3 regions of the Arthrobacter sp. UYEF36 genome follow, and region 3 is predicted to be linked to each of the others. Evidence: riboswitches for the same ligand, from Rfam matches in the RefSeq annotation. Region 3 holds a riboswitch; each other region holds the start of a gene.
The links. Region 3 has a riboswitch for thiamine pyrophosphate ahead of ABIB29_RS02060 (FAD-dependent oxidoreductase). Riboswitches for the same ligand answer to the same signal wherever they lie in the genome.

Region 1 (7,050 bases), 420 kb from region 3:
TCGGTCGCCCGGGCCGGCGTCGAGGAAGCCCGCCGCACGTTGCACGACGTCGTGATCGTCGACACCGCCGGCCGGACCGGCGTGGATGCCGAGATGATGGAACAGGCGCGCCAGATCCGCCGCGCCATCGTTCCCAACGAAGTGCTGTTCGTGGTCGACGCCATGATCGGCCAGGACGCCGTCAACACGGCCATGGCTTTCGACGAGGGCGTCAACTTCACCGGCATCGTGCTCTCCAAGCTCGACGGCGACGCCCGCGGCGGCGCCGCGCTCTCCGTCTCCTCCGTCACGGGCAAGCCCGTGATGTTCGCGTCCACCGGTGAAGGACTGGACGACTTCGAACTCTTCCACCCGGACCGTATGGCCTCGCGCATCCTCGACCTTGGTGACGTGCTCACCCTGATTGAGCAGGCGGAGAAGTCCTGGGACAAGGACGAGGCTGCCCGGATGGCGAAGAAGTTCGCCGACCAGGAAGACTTCACCCTGGATGACTTCCTCGCCCAGATGCAGCAGATCCGCAACATGGGTTCCATGAAGAAGATGCTGATGATGATGCCCGGGGCGCAGAACATCCGGCAGCAGCTCGAGCAGTTCGACGAGCGTGAGATCGACCGCGTCGAGGCGATCGTGCGTTCCATGACGCCGCATGAACGCGTCGCCCCGAAAATCATCAACGGTTCCCGCCGGGCCCGGATTGCCCGCGGCTCCGGTGTGCACGTCTCCGAGGTCAACGGCCTGCTGGAGCGTTTCGCCCAGGCCCAGAAGATGATGAAGAAGATGGCTGCCGGCGGCGGCATGCCCGGAATGCCGGGGATGCCCGGCATGGGCGGCGGAGGGGCCCGCAAGGGTGCCAAGAGCGCACCCAAGAAGAAGGCCCGCTCCGGCAACCCGGCCAAGGCCGCCCAGGAGCTTAAGGATGCCCAGGCCCGGCGGGCCGAGGGCGCCAAGGCCCTTCCGACCGGTGCCGCGTTCGGCCAGCAGGGCGGCGACTTCGATCCCTCCCAGCTGAACCTGCCCAAGGGCTTCGACAAGTTCCTCGGCGGCGGCAAATAGGCCCTGCCGGCCCAGATGTCGCCGGCCCGTTGCCGGGCCGGTGTCATAGGGTTAGATCATGTTCAAGCAGCGCGTAGTCTTCGTCCACGGGGCGGGCAGCTTCGGTGCTGCGGCGTGGCCGAAACAGCACGGGATGGCGCTGAACTACGACGCGCTGTTCCTGCGCCGGCACGGGTATGACCCCGTTGCGGAACCGCTGGAAACCGACTTCGCCGCCGACGCCGCCATCGTCCTCCGTGCCCTGGCCGACGACGGCCGCGGCGAGGCCGGCGGCCACGTCGTCGCGCACTCACAGGGAGCCATCTCCGCGATGCTGGCCGCCGTCGAACGGCCGGACCTGGTGCATTCGCTGACCCTCGTGGAACCGGCCTGCCTCTCGCTCACCGCGGAACTGCCGGCGACGGCGGCGCACCGTGCCTTGATGCAGCCGCTCTTCGAGGTCCGCCACCACCTCAGCGATGAGGATTTCCACCGCGAATTCGTCCGCCGGGTGTTCGCCGCCCATACCCCGGCCCAAGCGACCCTTGGCGCCCCCAGCCCGGAAGACCAGCGGGAGGCGCGCCGCCTGCGCCTGCAGGTTCCGCCCTGGGAGGCCCCGCTGCAGATTGTCCCCGGCGTCCCCACTTTGGTCCTGACCGGCGGCTGGGAGCCGCTGTATGAGGAGATCGCGGGCTACCTGCGTGAGACCGGCGCCCTGCACCGCACCGCGGCGGGCGGGCACCGGCCGCAGGACTCAGCAGAGGGGAACCGGCTCATCCGGGCGTTCATCGCCGGCGTCGGCCGGCAGCAGCACGCCCACGCCTCCTAGCCGCCGGGGCCGCCCACGGCAGGCGCCGGCAGGTAGACCTTTCCGCCCGAGGCGATGAATTCGTTGCTCTTTTCCCGCATCCCGGCTGCCAGCACGGACTGCGGGTCCGCGGAACCGTATTCGTCCCGGATGTCCTGGCTGATCCGCATGGAGCAGAACCTGGGCCCGCACATCGAGCAGAAATGTGCCGTCTTGGCCGGCTCCGCGGGGAGCGTCTCATCGTGGAACGCCTCGGCCGTCACCGGGTCCAGGGACAGCGCGAACTGGTCCCGCCAGCGGAACTCAAACCGTGCCTTGGACAGGGCATCGTCGCGTTCATGAGCACCGGCGTGGCCCTTGGCCAGATCGGCGGCGTGGGCGGCGATCTTGTAGGTGATCACGCCGGTCTTGACGTCGTCCTTGTTGGGCAGTCCCAGGTGTTCCTTGGGGGTGACGTAGCAAAGCATGGCTGTTCCATGGCGGGCAATCTCGGTGGCGCCGATCGCCGAGGTGATGTGGTCATAGCCGGGGGCAATATCAGTGACCAGCGGACCCAGTGTGTAGAACGGGGCGCCCTTGCAGAGTTCCTGCTGGCGCTCGACGTTTTCCCGGACGAGGTGGAACGGCACATGCCCGGGGCCCTCCACCATGACCTGGACATCCAAATCCCAGGCCCGCTGCGTGAGCTCGGCCAGGGTGTCCAGCTCGGCGAACTGCGCCGCGTCGTTGGCATCCGCCGTCGAGCCGGGCCGCAGCCCGTCACCGAGGGAGAACGCGACGTCGTAGCGGGCGAAGATCCTGCACAGCTCATCGAAGTGGGTGTAGAGGAAGTTCTCCTGGTGGTGGGCCAGGCACCAGCCGGCCATGATCGCTCCGCCGCGGGACACGATGCCGGTGACCCGGTTGGCCGTCAGCGGCACATAGCGCAGCAGCACTCCGGCGTGGATGGTCATGTAGTCCACACCCTGCTCGCACTGCTCGACCACGGTGTCCCGGAAAATCTCCCACGTCAGGGCGTTGGCCTCGCCGTTGACCTTTTCCAGTGCCTGGTAGATCGGGACCGTCCCGATGGGCACGGGGGAGTTGCGGATGATCCATTCGCGGGTGGTGTGGATGTCGTCCCCGGTGGAGAGGTCCATAACGGTATCCGCGCCCCAGTGGGTGGCCCATTGGAGCTTGTCGACTTCCTCCGCGATGGAGCTGGTCACGGCCGAGTTGCCGATGTTGGCGTTGATTTTCACCAGGAACGCCTTGCCGATGATCATCGGCTCGGATTCGGGGTGGTTGACGTTGCTGGGGATGATGGCGCGGCCCGCCGCCACCTCGGAGCGGACCAGTTCGACGTCGCAGTTCTCGCGCAGCGCGACGAACCGCATCTCCTGCGTGATCGCCCCGTCCCGCGCGTACCGCATCTGCGTGACCGTCGTGCCGTCGACGGCGCGGCGCGGCACCGGGCGGGCGCCCCTCCACTCGGCCGACGCCGCACCACGGCGGACCGCGGACTTGCCGTCGTCGAGCAGCTCCCGTTCCCGGCCGGCGTAGGGTTCGGTGTCCGCCCTGGCCTCAATCCAGGGGGCACGGAACGGCTCCAGCCCGCGGACCGGTTCACTCCCGGGGCCCGCGGTGCGGTACACGCGGAACGGGGCGTTGGCGGCGCCGCCGGGGGAGTCGGCCAGCGCGATTTCGGTCACCGGGACGCGGATGCCGTGGTCGGCGTCCGTGATGAAAGCCAGGGAGTGGGACTTCAGCGATTGCGTGGTTGTCGCCTGGACAGCCTGACTGCGGACAGGGCTGTGCTGGGTTAATTGGGTATTCACGAAAATACTCACTTCCTTCGCCGGCATTACCCGGACAGGTTCAACGGTCGCAGGCTGCATCAGCCCGATCTCAGCCCCTGCAAGGGCACCCGTGTGGTCGTAGACGAAGCTACCACAGGCCGTCCGGAGGGCCGCCGCGTGTGACGCCGCCCGGTCAGGCCGAGGCTTAGGCTTGAAGCCATGACCAGCATCATCGAGTTCACCGGCCCCATTCTCACCGCGGCGGACCAGGAACGCCGCGGGCTCTGGTCGGTGGACGGGTTGCTGACCTTCGACCGTCCGGCCGCCGCACCGGACCTCGTGCTGGACGGCTGGGTCATCCCCGGGCTCGTCGACGCGCACTGCCACATCGGCCTCGGCCCCGGCGGGGACGTGACCGGGCAGCAGGCGGAGCAACAGGCCCGGGCGGACCGCGACGCCGGCACCCTGCTGGTCCGCGACGCCGGCGCCGTGCACGACACCCGCTGGCTCCAGCGGCGCGCCGACCTGCCGCGCATCATCCGTGCAGGCCGGCATATCGCCAGGACGCGGCGTTACCTGCGGGGCTTCGCCGTCGAGGTTGAACCCGATGGCCTGGTCGAGGCCGTGCGCAAGCAGGCGCGCGCCGGCGACGGCTGGGTGAAGCTCGTGGGGGACTGGATCGACCGCGACGCCGGCGACCTGGCCGCGAGCTTCCCGGCCGGAACGCTGAAAGACGCCGTCGCTGCCGCCCACGATGAGGGCGCCCGCGTGACGGCACACTGCTTCGCCGAGGACACCCTCGATGACATGCTCGACGCCGGGACCGACTGCATCGAGCACGCCACGGGCCTGCTCCCCAGGCACCTGCCGCGGTTCGTCGAACAGGGCGTGCCGATCGTGCCCACGCTCATCAACATCGCCACGTTCCCGGACATCGCCGCGCAGGCCCAGGCGAAGTTCCCCCGGTACGCGGCGCACATGCGCTCCCTGTGGGAGCGCCGGGCGGAACGCGTCCTGGCAGCCTTCGAGGCCGGCGTTACGATCTACGCCGGGACGGACGCCGGCAGCGTCATCCAACACGGGCGCATCGTTGACGAACTCCAGGCGCTGCACGCGGCCGGGCTCCCCGCCGCGGCGGCCCTCGGCGCCGGCGCCTGGGCCGCCAGGGAGTGGCTCGGGGCGGACGGGATCACCGACGGCGCCAGCGCCGATGTCCTGGTCTGCGCCGAGGATCCGCGCCGCAACCTGGCCACCCTCCAGAACCTCAAGGGCATCGTGCTGCGCGGAGAACTGGTCCGCTAGAACCTTCGCGCTCCATTAGGAATAAATTGAAGCTTCAAGTAATTTATATCTATGAAGGGTCATCGACGGACGGTGGCCGCCGAAGCATCGGAGCGATCACATGACTGCAGAAACCAGCACCCAGGATCTTCTTCCCGCCGAACTCGCCATGGGCACCGTGATGCTCAAGGTCGGCGACATGAAGCTTATGACGGACTACTACCAGCGCGCCCTCGGCCTCGACGTCGTGGCCGAGCAGGACGGCGGGCTCTACCTCGGACGCAAGCGGAAGCCGCTGGTCCACCTGGCACCGGCCCCCGGGCTGAACCTGCCCGCCCGCGGCGAGGCAGGTCTCTTCCACACGGCGCTGCTGTTTGAGGACCAGTCCTCGCTGGCAGCCACCGTCGCCAGTGCGGCACAGTTCGAGCCGCAGTCCTTTACCGGCAGCGCCGACCACCTCGTCAGCGAGGCCTTCTATTTCAATGACCCCGAAGGCAACGGCATCGAGCTCTACTGGGACCGGCCCCGCGACGCCTGGTCCTGGGACGGCAAGAACGTGGTGATGGACAGCCTGGCCCTGCCCCCGCAGCGCTACCTCGAGCAGCACCTCACCGAGGCGTCGCTGGCCGGCCAGCGCGAGGCCGATGCCGGCGTCGGGCATGTCCACCTGCAGGTCGGCGACGTCCAGTCCGCCCAGGACTTCTATGTCGGAACCCTCGGGTTCGAAAAGACGGCGGGCTGGCACGGGCAGGCCCTGTTCGTCTCGGCCGGCGGCTACCACCACCACATGGCCATGAACGTCTGGAACAGCCGCGGCGCCGGCCCCCGCCGCGACACCCTGGGCCTGGGCGAGGTGCTGATCGAGGTACCGGCCGGGGACGACGTCGGCGCCCTCGCTGACCGCCTCAAGACCGCCGGGGTCCAATCCCACCACACCGGAGCCGAGCTGCGCTTCGAAGACCCGTGGCGCAACCGCATCCGCGTCGCCGTTCGCTGAGGGCCTGCTCGGTCCCGGCGTCGCAGCCCGTCCTCTGCTGGGCCCCGGTTTCAGGGACATGTCCAGCGCAGGCGGCAGCGGATGGACATAGTGACCATATGTCCATCCGTGCAGGTCAGGGGAGGGCATGTCCACCGGGCCAGGCCGGATCAGGTCGGGTCAGGCAGAGCGCGACCGGGTTGGCGGAGGACATGTCCACTCTCCGCTGAAAGCACCACGGAGCATGTCCTCCGGTCGTGGCCAGGAGCGGACATAGTGGCTAAATGTCCATTGGTCGCGGTCAGGGGAGGGCATGTCCGGTCTGAGCGCCTGCCGGGCTGGAGCGGCTAGGCTGAAGTGACGCCAAAAAGCAGCGGCCCAGCGCCGCCGGACAGCTAAGGACAAGCTCCATGGGATTCACCGAAGTCTTTGTTTCCACCCACGATGAAGCCCTTAAGCGTGCTGCCGCCCTCGACGGCGGGGCCGCCGCGGCCGCCGGTGCCGTCCGGATAGCGAACATCACCGACTTCGAAATCGAGCGCCTGGGCGACCTGGCCGGCACCGCCGTCCACGCCTCCGGTGCCGACTACGAGCTCGCCATGGTGGATGTCGCCAGCGACTCCCTGCTCGGGGTGCCGCCGGCGATGGTCCGTGCCCTGGCCGAGCTGCTCAGCTACGAGACCGAGGGTGAGGGCAACGTCCTGGACGACGTCGCCGAAAGTTGGGCCGCCGAAGAGGACATGCCCTTCGGTGCGGAGCAGTCCGCCCGTTACGTCCGGCAGCTCGCCGAACTGGCCGCCCAGGTCGATCCCGCCAGCAAATCCGGCCTCTACGTCTGGACCTCCTGACCCGATTCGGCCCCTGAATGGACCCGTTGCGGGTGTCAAGTCGAATTCCCGGCGCTGATCTGGCACAATAAACAGGTACTCGATCTGCGTGGCCCCTCTCTCCGCGTCCGGATCTTGTCCTTTTAGAACCCCCTAGTACGGCCCGCCCCACGGGTGCAGAACGCCGGGCTCGACCCCGTTTCAGAAACAGGAGTGACCACAACAGTGGCCGTAAAGATTCGCCTTAAGCGCTTTGGCAAGATGCGCGCACCGTACTACCGCATCGTCGTCATGGACGCACGCTCCAAGCGTGACGGCCGTGCCATCGAAGAGATCGGCAAGTACCAC
Region 2 (7,050 bases), on a different contig from region 3:
TTGACTTCTGTCAATGCCTGCGGGTGTTGACAAATATTTGCCCCAACGGGTGCCGGATGTGGCGGCACGTCAGGGGCAGGAGTGTCGCCAGATATGGATAATGACCAGGTTGTAACGGTTAATGACAACGCCCTCGGCGCCGACGATTCAGCAGAAGCCGCAGCTGTGGCAACGCCGCCGAAGCGGCCCGTCCGGACCCGCCGCAAGGCCCTTCCGAAGAAGGAAGCCCCCGCGGACGCAGCAGGCGCTCCCGAGGACGCAGCAGTCGCAGCAGTTCCCGCCCTGGATGCAGCCGACGCAGTCCCCGCACAGGTGACTGACGCGGCCGAGGCTCCGGCCGCCGAAGCCAAGGCCAAAGCACCCGCCCGGCGTTCCCGCGCCCGCAAGGTCGCCGAACCCCTCCCGGCCTTCGCTGATGACGCCGACACCCCGGCAGCAGAGGCTGCCGCCGCCCCGGCCGCCGAGGCCGCTGCAGCTCCGGCAGAGAAGCCGGTCCGGCGCCGCGCCAGCCGCGCCAAGGCCGCTGCCCCCGCCGTGGAAGCCCCCGCCGCCCCGGCCCCGGCAGGCGAATCCGTCAACGAGACTCCGGCCGCGGAGGAAACCGTTGTCCCCCCGGAGGCAGCATCCGTCGTCTCCGCCCCCGTCAAGGCACCCGCCGCAGCCCCTGTGGCAGCGGAAGAAACGCCGGCCGAAGCACCCTCCTCCGCCGCCGCCTCGCTTTTCCTTGAGCCGGGAGCGGTCACCTCGATGATCTTCCAGGCACCCGACCTGGCCGCCGCCGTGCGCCCGGCCCCGGCGGCCGCCGCTGTGGCAGAAGCTGACGAAGAAGAGGGCGAGGAAGGTGAAGGCGAGGACGCCGGAAGCCGCCGCCGCCGCCGCAGCCGCGGGCGCCGTGGACGCAGCAGCCGCGGATCCGACAGCGAGGCCGGTGCCGAAAGCGAATCTGAAGACGCCGAAGAAGAAGCAGAAGAGGGCGCCGAGGGGCAGCTCGAAGACGGCGTGACCTCGCGCCGCCGCCGCCGCCGCCGCCGTGGTGACCAGGACCTGGAACTGACCGGCGGGGACGACAACGATCCGCCCAACACGGTGACCCGCGTCCGTGCACCCCGTGCAGCCACCGAGGCGCCCGTCAACAACCGCGTCACGTCCCTCAAGGGTTCCACCCGGCTTGAAGCGAAGAAGCAGCGCCGCCGCGAATCCCGCGACACCGGCCGCCGCCGCACCGTCATCACCGAGGCCGAGTTCCTGGCCAGGCGCGAATCGGTCGACCGCCAGATGATCGTCCGCCAGCGCGATGACAGAATCCAGATCGGCGTCCTCGAGGACGGCGTCCTGGCCGAACACTTCGTGTCAAAGACCCAGCAGGATTCCCTGATCGGCAACGTTTACCTGGGCAAGGTCCAGAATGTGCTGCCGTCCATGGAAGCAGCCTTCGTCGACATTGGACGCGGCCGCAACGCCGTGCTCTACGCCGGTGAAGTCAACTGGGAATCCGTCAACCTCGAGGGCAAGCAGCGCCGGATCGAAAACGCGCTGAAATCCGGCGACTCCGTGCTGGTCCAGGTCACCAAGGACCCGGTCGGGCACAAGGGCGCCCGCCTCACGAGCCAGATCTCGCTGCCCGGCCGCTACCTCGTGTACGTCCCCGGCGGTTCCATGACCGGAATCTCCCGCAAGCTGCCCGACGTCGAACGCAACCGCCTGAAGCGGATCCTCAAGGACCGCCTGCCGGAAGATGCGGGCGTCATTGTCCGCACCGCCGCCGAGGGTGCGTCCGAGGAAGAGCTCACGCACGACATCAACCGCCTCCGCGCCCAGTGGGAAGGAATCGAGGGACAGTCGACCTCGACCAAGATCCTCGCCCCCGAACTGCTCTACGGCGAACCCGACCTGACCATCAAGGTGGTCCGTGACGTCTTCAATGAGGACTTCTCCAAGCTGATCGTCTCCGGCGAGGAAGCCTGGGACACCATCGAGGCCTACGTCACCTACGTCGCGCCGGATCTCGTGGGCCGGCTGGAGAAGTGGACCAAGGACACGGACATCTTCGCCGCGTGGCGCATCGACGAGCAGATCCACAAGGCCCTGGACCGCAAGGTCTTCCTGCCCTCCGGCGGCTCCCTCGTGATCGACCGCACCGAAGCCATGACCGTGGTGGACGTCAACACCGGCAAATTCACCGGCAGCGGCGGCAACCTCGAAGAAACTGTCACCAAGAACAACCTCGAAGCAGCCGAGGAAGTCGTCCGGCAGCTCCGGCTCCGCGACATCGGCGGCATCATCGTGATCGACTTCATCGACATGGTGCTCGAATCGAACCGCGACCTCGTGCTGCGCCGCATGGTGGAGTGCCTGGGACGGGACCGGACCAAGCACCAGGTCGCCGAGGTAACCTCGCTGGGCCTCGTGCAGATGACGCGCAAGCGGATGGGCACCGGGCTGCTGGAAGTCTTCGGCGAACAGTGCGAAACCTGCGCCGGCCGGGGCATCGTCACCCACGATGAGCCGGTGGAGCACCGCCGCGCCAACGTCGTGGCGGCCGAGCACCACGTTCCGCGCACTGAGCACCAGCCCGCCGCCGCGCGGACCGAACGCAAGGGCCGCCGCCGCGGCAGGGGCGGCCAGGGCACGGACGAGCAGTCCGCCCCGGCAGCAGTCCACGCCGAGCCCACCGAGGCCGAGCGCCACGCCAAGGCCGAGACCACGCGCGCGGCGCTGGCGAACATCGCGGCCGCGGCGCACGCCGCCCACCTGCATGACGGGGAAGCGGCCACCGCTGCCGACGCCGGGACCCGCCAGGCCGCCCTCAAGGCAGCCGTCGAGCTGGCCGCCACGGAGGAAGCTGCCGGACGTCCCGCCGCCGTGCTGACGTTCGGCGGCGAGCAGGTCGCCCTGCCGTTCGTGGAACACGGAGACGAGTCCAGTGCGCCTGCGCTCACCCTGGACCTCCTGACCGAGGCCTTCGCCCACCTGGGTGAAGCCGAGGCACCGGCAGCCGAGGCACCGGCAGCCACGGCCCCGACAGCCACGGCCCCGACAGCCACGGCTCCGGCCGCGCAGGAACCGGCCGCGCAGGAACCGGCTCTGCAGGAAACGGCTGCGCCGTCCGTGAATGCGCCGGCAACGAAGGCTCCGGCAGCCCGGACCGCAACGGCCGCTCCGGCGCGCACGGGCGGAACCGGACCGGGACGCGCCCAGGCGCCGGGTTCCCAGACCGAAGCGGAAGCCGAGGCCGGCACCTCCCGGGCACGCCGTGGACGCCGCAACCGCAGCGCCAGCCGCGCCCAGGGTGCAGCCAACGAGACCTCGGTGGAACAACGCCAGGAAACCCGGCAGGCCGCCGCCATTTCGGTGCATGAGGCCAAGGTCCCGGCGGCCACCACGCCGGCGGCCAGGCCTGCCGCGAGCGAACCGATCATCCTCGGAGTCGGGGTTCCGGCCTCGGAGCTCTAGCACCGGAACAGTTCAGCAGGGCCGCGGGTGCGGTCCGGACGGCGTAGCAATACGACCAGGTCCGGGCCGCACCCGCGACTTCGTTAAGGGATACGGCTAGGCTGGAAACCTGACACGGGGTGCCGCGCATCGAGCCGGCTGAGATCCAGACCCGTTGAACCTGTCCGGTTAGCACCGGCGAAGGGATGTCTCTCTTGACCACCACCTCTACGTTTCTTCCGTGTGTCCCTGCCCCCTCGGCACCCCGGATCCCGCGGGTGCTCGCGATCGCCGGATCCGACCCCTCCGGCGGCGCCGGGATCCAGGCCGACCTCAAAAGCATCGCCGCGCACGGCGGCTACGGCATGGCGGCCATCACCGCCCTGACCGCGCAGAACACCCGCGGCGTCAGCGCCGTCCATGTCCCGCCGGCAGCGTTCCTCACAGCACAGCTGGACGCCGTCAGCCAGGACATCGACATCGACGCCGTCAAAATCGGGATGCTGGGGGATGCTGCCGTGATCGACGCCGTCCGCAGCTGGCTGGAGAAGGTCCGGCCCGCCGTCGTCGTCCTGGACCCGGTGATGGTGGCGACGAGTGGCGACCGGCTGCTCCAGGCGTCCGCCGAGACGGCGTTGCTGGCGCTGCTGCCGTACGCGGACCTGATCACCCCCAACCTCGCCGAACTCGCCCTCCTGCTCGACGAGCCCGTCGCCGGAAACTGGGCTGTGGCGCTGCAACAGGGCAAACGGCTCGCCGCGCAGACCGGGGCGACGGTCCTGGTGAAGGGCGGCCACCTCGACGGCGGCGGCTGCCCGGATGCGCTGGTCAACACCGGAGGACTGCTGGCCCAGGACGTCGTTGTGGTGCCGGGGGAGCGGGTGCCCACCCGCAACAGCCACGGCACCGGATGCTCGTTGTCCTCGGCGATGGCGACCGTGCAGGCCAGAATCATGGGACAAGCCGGGCCGGGGGACTGGGAGACCGCGCTCCGCGAGGTCAAGCCCTGGCTGCAGGAGGCCCTGCGCACCTCGGCGGACCTCGACGTCGGAACCGGCAACGGCCCGGTCCATCATTTCCACCACGTCCAGCAGCACACCCAGGACCATGGCAGGACCGGCCGCGTCCCGGCCGCGGGGACCTTCGCCGCCGCGCTCCGGGAAGCGGCCACCGGGGACCTGGCGGCGATCTATGGACTGGACTTCATCAAGGCCCTGGCCGTCGGGTCGCTGCCGGAGAAGGAGTTTGCCTACTACCTCGCCCAGGACGCCCTGTACCTGAACGGCTACTCCCGCGTCCTGGCCCGCGCCGCGGCGATCGCGCCCACAGAGGCCGAGCAGCTCTTCTGGGCCCGTTCCGCACAGAACTGCCTCGAAGTCGAGTCGGAGCTGCACCGCACCTGGCTGGGCACCCGTTCGGCGGGTGTGACGCTGGGACCGGTCACCAAGTCCTACGTGGACCATCTGCTGGCTGCCTCGGTCTCCGGCAGCTACGGGGTGCTGGTGGCCGCTGTACTGCCGTGCTTCTGGCTCTACGCCGAGGTCGGGGAGACCCTGCACGCGCAGTTCCTCGCCGCCGGCGCCCCGGACGCGCATCCCTATGCGGCGTGGCTGCGCACCTACGCGGATGAGGCGTTCGCCGCCGCCACCCGGCAGGCGGTCGCCTATGCCGACGCAGCGGCAAGAGCGGCCTCGGAGAGCGAACGGCAGGCCATGATGACGGCGTTCCGGCAGTCCGCCCGGTACGAGGTCGATTTCTTCGACGCGCCGCGGCTGCACGCCTGAGCCCGGGAGCCGGACGGAGCCTGTACGATAGGTGGGCACGGTTCCGGAAGTCGTTGCGGCAACACCCTGTCCATACAGAGTGGCGCCTACCACGTACCTCCCTTCGGAACCAGCCTCATTTGCGGCCGAAGGCAAAATTAGCGTAGTCTGGATCTTCGGTGCTTACGCCAACACTTGGGTTATGACCTTGAGGACGCTCCACTTGATTTCGAGTGCGATTGTCCACGGGATAGCTCATGGGTCCCCCCGGGGAACCCACCGGCGTAGAGGCACAGCGTGAGCCGGACCAAAAACTTTGGACCCAGGTTCCGCACGCAAATCTAGTAATAAACGTCGAGAGAAGTGAGTTCCCCAGTGGTGTACGCGATTGTCCGCGCAGGCGGCCGCCAAGAGAAGGTTTCCGTTGGAGACTTCGTTACCCTGAACCGCGTCCCCGGTGGAGCCGGCAGCACCTTTGAGTTGCCCGCACTGCTCCTGGTAGACGGTGACAAGGTCACGTCTGCAGCTTCGGACCTGGCCAAGGTAAAGGTTACGGCTGAGATCCTTGAGGACCTTCGCGGTCCCAAGATCGTCATCCAGAAGTTCAAGAACAAGACCGGTTACAAGAAGCGCCAGGGTCACCGTCAGGAATTGACCAAGGTCAAGATCACCGGTATCAAGTAACTACTCGTTACTGTTCAGGTTTTCAGCAGATTCCCCAGAATTTTAAGGCAGGCATTTCCAAATGGCACATAAAAAAGGCGCGAGTTCCACTCGCAACGGTCGTGACTCGAACGCCCAGTACCTCGGCGTCAAGCGCTTCGGCGGCCAGGTAGTTTCCGCAGGCGAGATCATCGTCCGCCAGCGTGGCACCCACTTCCACCCGGGCGCCGGCGTTGGCCGTGGCGGCGACGACACCCTGTTCGCCCTGACCCCCGGCGCCGTCGAGTTCGGCACCCGCCGCGGTCGTCGCGTTGTGAACATCGTGGCTGCAGCAGCTGCAGAGTAACAACAAGTCTTAAGTCGGTGGGGCGGACCATTAGGTCCGCTCCACCGGTGTTTTAACCGCATTACAATCATCTTGGGAGTCTTTGGACACCCGGGGAACAGCACTGAGGAGATCCACGTGGCTAGCTTTGTAGACCGGGTAGTACTGCACGTATCCGGCGGTACCGGCGGCCACGGCTGTGTCTCCGTTCACCGCGAGAAGTTCAAGCCGCTCGGCGGTCCCGACGGCGGCAACGGCGGCAACGGCGGCGACGTCATCCTGCGCGTCGACCCCCAGACCACCACCCTGCTTGACTACCACCACGCCCCGCACCGCCACGCCACCAACGGCGGCCCCGGCATGGGCGACTGGCGCGCCGGCAAACACGGCGAGACCCTGATCCTCCCGGTCCCCGAGGGCACTGTGGTCAAGTCCAAGGACGGCACGGTCCTCGCGGACCTCGTCGGCGAAGGCATGGAATACATCGCGGCCGCCGGCGGCATCGGCGGCCTGGGCAATGCCTCGCTCTCCTCGCAGAAGCGCCGCGCCCCCGGCTTCGCGCTGCTCGGCATCGAAGGCGAATCCAGCGACGTCGTCCTGGAACTGAAATCCATCGCCGACATCGCCCTCGTCGGCTTCCCCTCCGCCGGGAAGTCCAGCCTGATCGCCGCCATGTCCGCCGCGCGGCCCAAGATCGCCGATTACCCGTTCACCACCCTGATCCCGAACCTCGGTGTGGTCCAGGCCGGCGATGTCCGCTTCACCATCGCCGACGTGCCGGGACTCATCGAAGGCGCCAGCGAAGGCAAGGGCCTCGGCCACCACTTCCTGCGCCACGTCGAGCGCTGCGCCGCCCTGGTGCACGTC
Region 3 (7,050 bases):
TTGGGCCGGCCCACGTCCGCCACGCCGTGGATCACCTGGCGCTGGAGGTTGCTCAGGTCCACGGTGTCGTCGTCGACGATTCCCAGCGTTCCCACCCCTGCAGCCGCCAGGTACAGCAGCGCGGGAGAGCCCAGGCCGCCGGCGCCGATCACAAGGACCTTGGCGTTCTTCAGGCGGAGCTGCCCGATCGACCCGATCTCCGGAATAATCAGGTGCCGGGAGTAGCGCTCCACCTCATCCGGGCTCAAGCCGTCGGCCGGTTCCACCAGCGGTCCGGGCGCCCCGGATACTGTTTCCGGAGCTGCGGAGGCTGGGCTGGGGGTGAACTTGGAGGCCATACTTCAATCTATGCCCGAAGATGCCGCCAGGTCATATTACCGGCACGTAAAGTGGACGTAACAGCAAGGAAAGAAGGCCCACAGTGGTTCATCAGGCACCGGTTGAGCGGGGTCATGCCGGAAAGTCACCGGACGTCCCGGCACGCAGCGGACAGCGATCGGCGCGGCTACCCCGCGATGAGCGCCGGGCACAGCTGCTCGCGGCGGCCCAGGAAGTGTTCGTTGCCAACGGCTACCACGGGGCCGCGATGGACGAAATAGCCGAGACCGCCCACGTCAGCAAGCCGGTGCTGTACCAGCACTTCCCGTCCAAACGCGAGCTGTATATGGCCCTGCTGGACAGCCAGCTGAGCAAACTGATCGGGCTGCTGCTCGGGGCCCTGAATTCCACTACGGACAACGATGAGCGCGTCCAGGCGGTCATGCGGGCCTACTTCCGCTTCATCGCCAGCGACGACCAGGCCCACCGCCTCGTTTTCGAATCCGACCTCGTCAATGACGCCGATGTCAGTGCACGGCTGGAAGCCTTCAACAAAACCTTCGCCGACGCCGTCGCCCGGGTCATCGCCGAGGACACCAAGCTGCCCGAACTGGAATCCCAGCTGCTGGGCCGCGGTCTCGCCGGAATGGCTCAGGTCAGCGCCCGGTACTGGCTGGAAACCGACGGGAATCTTGACCTCGATGTGGCCAGCGATCTCATCTACCGTTTAGCTTGGCGCGGAATCTCCCGCTTCCCCAAGGAAACCTAGACTACAAATAGAGATAACACCGAAGAGACGAACTTTGATTGGCTGGGAGGCCTTGCTGTGGAAGTAAAGATCGGCATACAGAACATCGGCCGCGAAATTGTCCTGGAATCGGCCCAAGAGGCCGACGCCGTTGCCAAAGTGGTAGGCGAGGCCATCGCGAAGGGCACGGAGCTGCGCCTGACCGACGAAAAGGGCCGCCAGATCATCATTCCCGCGAACGTCCTGGGCTATGTTGAAATCGGCGCCGAGGAAACACGCCGCGTCGGTTTCGGCGCGCTCTAACCACCAGCCCCACCTGCGCGCCGGCAGCACCGCTGCCGGCCGGTCCCCCGATCCGCAAGGAGTCCCGACGTGCTTTCCCTGATTGTGGTCGCCCTGGTAACCGTGGCCGCGGGCTTTGTGGTGTGGGCCAACGACAAGCGCCACGCCAAGTACGGCATCGCCGTGCCGGCCGGGGTATCACTAACCGTCGGGATGCTGAGCTGGATCGCCTTCATGGCCGCCGGGCTCGGCTACCAGCCGGGGCTGACCTGGATTCCATGGGTGCTGCCCATGGTCCTGGGCGCCGCCGCCTCCGTGGCGGCCGTGCTGTACCTCGGCAAAACCCGCACCAGCCGCGACACCGCCCGGCTCACCGCCATCCTGCGCTACTAGCCCGCCGGGCAGCGGGCCGGTTGCCGGAGCTCATGCCTCCGGCACACCGGCTCCGTGGCCGGCTTCGGTGCACAGGCACAGCTGGTTTCCCTGCGCATCCGTGACCACCACCCAGTTGGGTGCGTGGTCACGGTTCATTAACGCCCCGGCGGCCGCAGTTTTCGCCAGCACGGGCCCCGACTCGGCCCTGCTTCGGTGAATATCCAGGTGCACCCGGTTGGGGCTGGGAGTGGATGTCTCCTGGAACCAGAGCGTAGGGCCACGCCCGAACGGGTCCACCAGGTCATTCGCGCCGCCCCGGCGGTAGCCGAGGGCCACCCGCCAGACCTCCGCGATGGCGGCCGGATCCTCGGAGTCGATGGCCACCTCCACAGTCCGGTACAGGCCCGGTTCCGCGGTGGCGCCGACTCCGGCTGCTGCCGCACCGGCGGCAGCTGCGGCCGCGACGTCCCGCCGTGTGACCTCGTCCCCGGCGTCGTGGGAGCTGTAACGCAGGAAGACCCGGTTGTAGCGCCAATCCAGGTCCGGGTGGTGGTTCTGCTCCTCGGCCAAGCGTCCGACGGCGGCAATCAGCTCCAGCGCCGCGGCCGCCGTCGGTGCCTTGTAGGCCGTGACGAGACCACCGAGCCGGTATCTCCAGTCCGGCAGCTCTGCCAGGGCGGCGTCGACCTGGCTCTCGTTGAGGATGTCGTCGGGGGTTGCCATGGCGGGCTCCTTTGCTGCGTCGGGCCGGGCCTTCCGCTGCATGGCCCCGACCGCAGGGTGTGCGGGCTGGGCTGGTCCGGCCCTAGAGGAATTCGGCCCGGCCCTCCATTGCCGAGGACGCCAGAGCGTGCTCCCGGCGCGGGATCCTGCCGGCCCTTTTGGCCAGCCTACCGGCGATCACCGCGTGCTTGAAGGCCTCCCCCATCAGCACCGGATTCTGCGCGCGGGTCACGGCCGTGGCCAGCAGCACGGCGTCGCAGCCAAGCTCCATGGCCAGGGCGGCGTCGGAGGCGGTGCCGATCCCGGCGTCCAGGACCACGGGCACGGAGGCCCGCGAAACGATCAGCTCGATGTTGTGCGGATTCAGGATGCCCAGGCCGGTACCGATCGGCGCGCCCAGGGGCATCACCGCGGCGGCGCCAAGGTTTTCCAGCCGCAGGGCCAGCACCGGGTCGTCATTGGTGTAGGCAAAGACCTTGAACCCGCGGCCCACGAGCAGTTCGGTGGCCTCGACGAGTTCCACGGCATCCGGCAGCAGGGTGTGCTCGTCCGCTATGACTTCCAGCTTCACCCAGTCCGTTTCGAGGGCTTCGCGGGCCAGTTCGGCCGTCAGCACGGCGTCCTTGGCGGTGAAGCAGCCCGCGGTATTGGGCAGCACCCGGATGTTGTGGTCCAGCAGCAGCTGGAACAGCGACCCGGCTTCCGCGGGCGAGTAGCGCCGCATCGCGACGGTGGTCAGCTCGGTGCCGGAGGCCAGCAGCGCGGCCCCCAGACCGTCCAGGCTCGGCGCCCCGCCGGTGCCCATGATCAGCCGCGACCCCAGCTGCACGCCGTCGACCGTAAAGGGATCTGTCGCCGCCGGTGAGACCGCTTGGACCGTGACCCGTGTGGTTTCCGCCATGTTGCTCATCCTCCCTGTACCGCCGTGACCAGCTCGATGTCGTCGCCGTCGGCGAGCGCGGTGCCGTGCCATTGGCTGCGGGGAACCACCTCCGCGTTGCGGGCCACGGCGACCCCAAGTTTGCCGCCGTCCGCAGATTGGCCGTTCGGGGCCAGCGACCGGCCGGTGACCTGGCTGACGAGGGTGCTGACCGAGGCGCCGTCGGCGAGCGAGTGCTCTGTTCCGTTCAGTCTGATGCGCATACCGTTTCCTTGCTGTGCTCAGGGGTGGTGTCGAGGTGGGTGGTGTCCCGGTGGGCTGTTTCCGGCGGTCCGGTGACCGGCGTGCCGGTGGCGAATCTGTCAGGCCGGAAGTGCGCCCAGCGGGGGTCCGCGACGCCGTCCAGCAGTTGCCGGCAGATCTCCGCGGCAGCGGGGGTAAGCAGGATGCCGTGCCGGAAGAACCCGGTGGCGATGATGAGCCCCGCAACGTCCCCGTGCTGCGGATCAGCGACCCGGCCCAGCAGCGGCGCATTGTCCGGGGTCCCGGGCCGGGCCCGCGCCGTGGCCTCGAGCAGTTCCAGTTCGGCGACGGCGGGGACCAGCTGCTGCGCGTCGCGCAGCAGCTGGTAGACGCCGCCCGCGGACACGGCGCCGCCGGAGGGGTTGCCGCCAGCCGCGTTGCCGCCAGAGGGGTTGCCGCCAGCAGCGTTACCGCCAGCCGGGTTGCCGCGGTCCGAGGCTTCCGTCTGGCTGTCGGATCCGAGGTCATCTTCCCGCTGGGTGGCTCCGATCACCACGGTGCCGTCCTGCCGGGGAACGAGGTAGACCGGCACCCCACGGACCAGTCCCCGCACCGTTGAGGTCAGCAGCGGCCGCAGTTTTTCCGGCACCCGGAGCCGGAGGATGTCGCCGTGGACCGGCCGCAGCGGCAACCGGAGTCCGGCGGGCAGGCCCTTGAGTGCGGCGGCGCCCAGGCCGTTGGCCACAATGGTTTCTTTGGCCCGGACCGTACCGCCGCCGACCAAGCTGGCACCCGCCACCCGTCCGTCCGCCCAGAGCAGCCCGGAAGCGCGCCGGCTGATGATCCGGCAGCGGCTGTCGGCGGCCAGGAGCCCGCCGATCCGGGCGAGCAGGCGGCGGGGGTCCACCTGGTGGTCGGCGGGAATGTCGAAAGCGCAGGAGATGCCCGGGCTCAGGAGCGGCTCACGCAGTCGCGCCTCGCGGACGGTCAGCGGCTCGACAGCGAGGCCGTACGCCTGCTGGACGGCGCGCAGGTCCGCGAGCGCCCGGCGGTCGGCGGCGTCGGCCCCGACGGCGAGGGTCGGCGTCGTGAGGTAACCCGTGCCGGTGTCCGTCCCGGCACGCCCGGCTCCACCATCCGCTCCGGCGTCCAGTCCGGCGGCGAAAGCCGGCCAAAGGCGGGAGGATTCCAGCATGAGTTCGAGGAGGGCTTCCTCCTGGTAGTGCAGTTCACTCACCGGGGCGAGCATGCCGGCGGCCGCCCAGCTGGCGCCGCTTCCGGGGGCGTCGTCGATCAGGGCGACCGACCGGCCCGAGAGTCGCGCTACCCAGGCGATCCCGTGGCCGACGACTCCGCCGCCGATCACGGCAACGTCGTAACATTCCGGGGTTTGGGCGTCATCGGCCAGCGCTGCTTTAGGTCCCGCGGGCGTGCCGCGGGCGGATGTGGGGCACATGAAGGATTCCTTCCCTACGCCGGTACTAACCGGATCAGGTCAAGCGGTCGGCTCTGACGCCCTCTCAGCCCGCCCGCGCCGGACGCCTGTGGCGTGATCGGCTGCGGCGGGCTCCCGCGGTATTCGCCCAGTTTAGAGGAACTAGGCTGAAAGCATGAGCCAGGATGCCGCCCACGCCACTGCCCGCCTTTACCTCTGCACCGGGGCCCGCCAGGACCGGGGCGACTTTGCGGACTTCGTGGACGCGGCCTTTGCCGGCGGCGTTGACATCATCCAGCTGCGCGACAAGTCCCTGGAGGCAGCCGAGGAGCTGGAACTCCTGGAGGTTTTGCACCAGGCGGCCCGCCGACACGACCGTCTCTGGGCCGTCAACGACCGGGCGGACCTCGCCTCGCTCTCCGGGGCGCCGGTGTTCCACATCGGGCAAAAGGACATCCCCCTCGGGGCTGCCCGGGACTTCCTGGGCGAGGACACCGCGATCGGGCTCTCCACCCACAGCCCGGACCAGGTGGACACAGCCATTGCCGCCTCCACCGGCCCCCATGGCCTGGACTACTTCTGTGCCGGGCCGGTGTGGGCCACACCCACCAAGCCGGGGCGCGCCGCCGTCGGACTTGACCTGGTGCGCTACGCGGCCGACGCGACCCGCCGGGCATCGGCCCTGGTCGATGGCGAAGTCGAGCGCGAAGTCGCGGGCGAGGTGCCGTGGTTCGCGATCGGCGGCATTGACCTTGGAAATGTGGAGCAGGTGGTGGAGGCGGGCGCGCGGAGAATCGTGGTGGTCCGCGCCATCACCGAAGCCGACAATCCCGCGGACGCTGCCCGGGCCCTGCTCGCGGCACTCGACGCCGCGGAGAACTGAGCGAGGGAAACTGAAGCCGGTCCGGGCCGTCCGTTCAGCCGGCCAGGCCGAGCTCGGTCATCCGGCGTGAGTGGTTCGCCGCCAGTCCCCCCATCAACTCGCGGACCAGTTCCTTGGACCGGTCCTCGTCCGCGCCGATCAGGCCCCCGATGAAGGCGTGCTCAAAACTCACCCGCTGCGCCTGGGTCAGTGCTTCCCCGAGCAGCCGCCTCGCCCACAGCGCCAGCCGCGAGGCGAGCCGTGGGTCGTCGGCAAGGGCTGTCTTGATCCGCTCCCGCAGCACCGCCGTCGATCCCCCATCGGACTGGATCTGCTCCACCAGGGGCCGGGTTCCGGCGTCGACGTAGCGGGAAATGGCGCGGTAGAAATCGACGGAGAGGGTGTCTATGACGTACGCCTTCATCAGGCATTCGTACCAGTCCGCCGGCCGGGTGCGTTCGTGGAAGTGGTCCACGGACGGTTGGAACGGCAGCATGGCGGCCTCCGCGTCCAAGCCCATGGCGTCGAGTTTGGCGCTCACCAGCTCATAGTGCTGGAACTCGATCACGGCGAGCCGGCCGAGCACCGCACGGTCGTGCAGGGTGGGTGAATACCGTGCATCGGAGGAGAGTCGTTCGAAGGCGGAAAGCTCGCCGTAGGCCATCACGCCGAGCAGATCCATCAGGAAGCTGTTGTAACGGGCAGGATCGGCCGGGGATGTGCTCATGATCCAAGACTAATGGCGTAAATGAAGCTAATCTGATTTTCGTGTCCCATCATCGCTTGACCCCCAGTGTCCACCAGCAGAAGAACCAACTGGCCGAGGCGCTCAACGCGCTGCGCACGACGCTGGAGCTGCCGGGCCCCTTCCCTGAGGACGCACTCCGGGAAGCCAAGGAGGCAGTCGCCGGGCATGAGCTGCCGGAGCTGGACTTCACGCACATCGCGTTTGTGACCATCGATCCGGCGTCCTCCACCGACCTGGACCAGGCCCTCTTCATTGACCGTTCCGGTGAGGGCTATAAGGTCTTCTACGCGATCGCCGACGTCCCCTCCTTCGTGGCCCCTGGCGGGGCCCTCGACGCGGAAACCCGCCGCCGCGGCCAGACCTTCTACACTCCGGACGGCCGGATTCCACTGCATCCGGAAATCATCAGCGAAGAAGCCGGCAGCCTGCTGGCCGG

Region 1: it holds a riboswitch for thiamine pyrophosphate, as region 3 does, so the genes downstream of both, thiC (phosphomethylpyrimidine synthase ThiC) here and ABIB29_RS02060 (FAD-dependent oxidoreductase) in region 3, are expected to answer to the same signal.
Region 2: it holds a riboswitch for thiamine pyrophosphate, as region 3 does, so the genes downstream of both, ABIB29_RS06365 (bifunctional hydroxymethylpyrimidine kinase/phosphomethylpyrimidine kinase) here and ABIB29_RS02060 (FAD-dependent oxidoreductase) in region 3, are expected to answer to the same signal.

The regions. Positions count from the first base shown of each region.
Region 1 is NZ_JBEPOX010000001.1:846,902-853,951, forward strand. It holds gene ffh (signal recognition particle protein) at 1-1,053, shown strand, start outside; gene ABIB29_RS03910 (alpha/beta fold hydrolase) at 1,112-1,861, shown strand; gene thiC (phosphomethylpyrimidine synthase ThiC) at 1,858-3,657, opposite strand; TPP riboswitch at 3,653-3,760, opposite strand; gene ABIB29_RS03920 (amidohydrolase family protein) at 3,838-4,920, shown strand; gene ABIB29_RS03925 (VOC family protein) at 5,021-5,896, shown strand; gene ABIB29_RS03930 (hypothetical protein) at 6,286-6,723, shown strand; gene rpsP (30S ribosomal protein S16) at 6,928-7,050, shown strand, end outside.
Region 2 is NZ_JBEPOX010000002.1:505,394-512,443, reverse strand. It holds gene ABIB29_RS06370 (Rne/Rng family ribonuclease) at 94-3,453, shown strand; TPP riboswitch at 3,559-3,656, shown strand; gene ABIB29_RS06365 (bifunctional hydroxymethylpyrimidine kinase/phosphomethylpyrimidine kinase) at 3,639-5,216, shown strand; gene rplU (50S ribosomal protein L21) at 5,571-5,879, shown strand; gene rpmA (50S ribosomal protein L27) at 5,941-6,204, shown strand; gene obgE (GTPase ObgE) at 6,322-7,050, shown strand, end outside.
Region 3 is NZ_JBEPOX010000001.1:423,810-430,859, reverse strand. It holds gene moeB (molybdopterin-synthase adenylyltransferase MoeB) at 1-338, opposite strand, end outside; gene ABIB29_RS02090 (TetR/AcrR family transcriptional regulator) at 422-1,087, shown strand; gene ABIB29_RS02085 (DUF3107 domain-containing protein) at 1,145-1,369, shown strand; gene ABIB29_RS02080 (hypothetical protein) at 1,439-1,741, shown strand; gene ABIB29_RS02075 (4a-hydroxytetrahydrobiopterin dehydratase) at 1,772-2,446, opposite strand; gene ABIB29_RS02070 (thiazole synthase) at 2,529-3,347, opposite strand; gene thiS (sulfur carrier protein ThiS) at 3,353-3,589, opposite strand; gene ABIB29_RS02060 (FAD-dependent oxidoreductase) at 3,574-5,025, opposite strand; TPP riboswitch at 5,019-5,153, opposite strand; gene thiE (thiamine phosphate synthase) at 5,180-5,887, shown strand; gene ABIB29_RS02050 (ferritin-like fold-containing protein) at 5,922-6,593, opposite strand; gene ABIB29_RS02045 (RNB domain-containing ribonuclease) at 6,635-7,050, shown strand, end outside.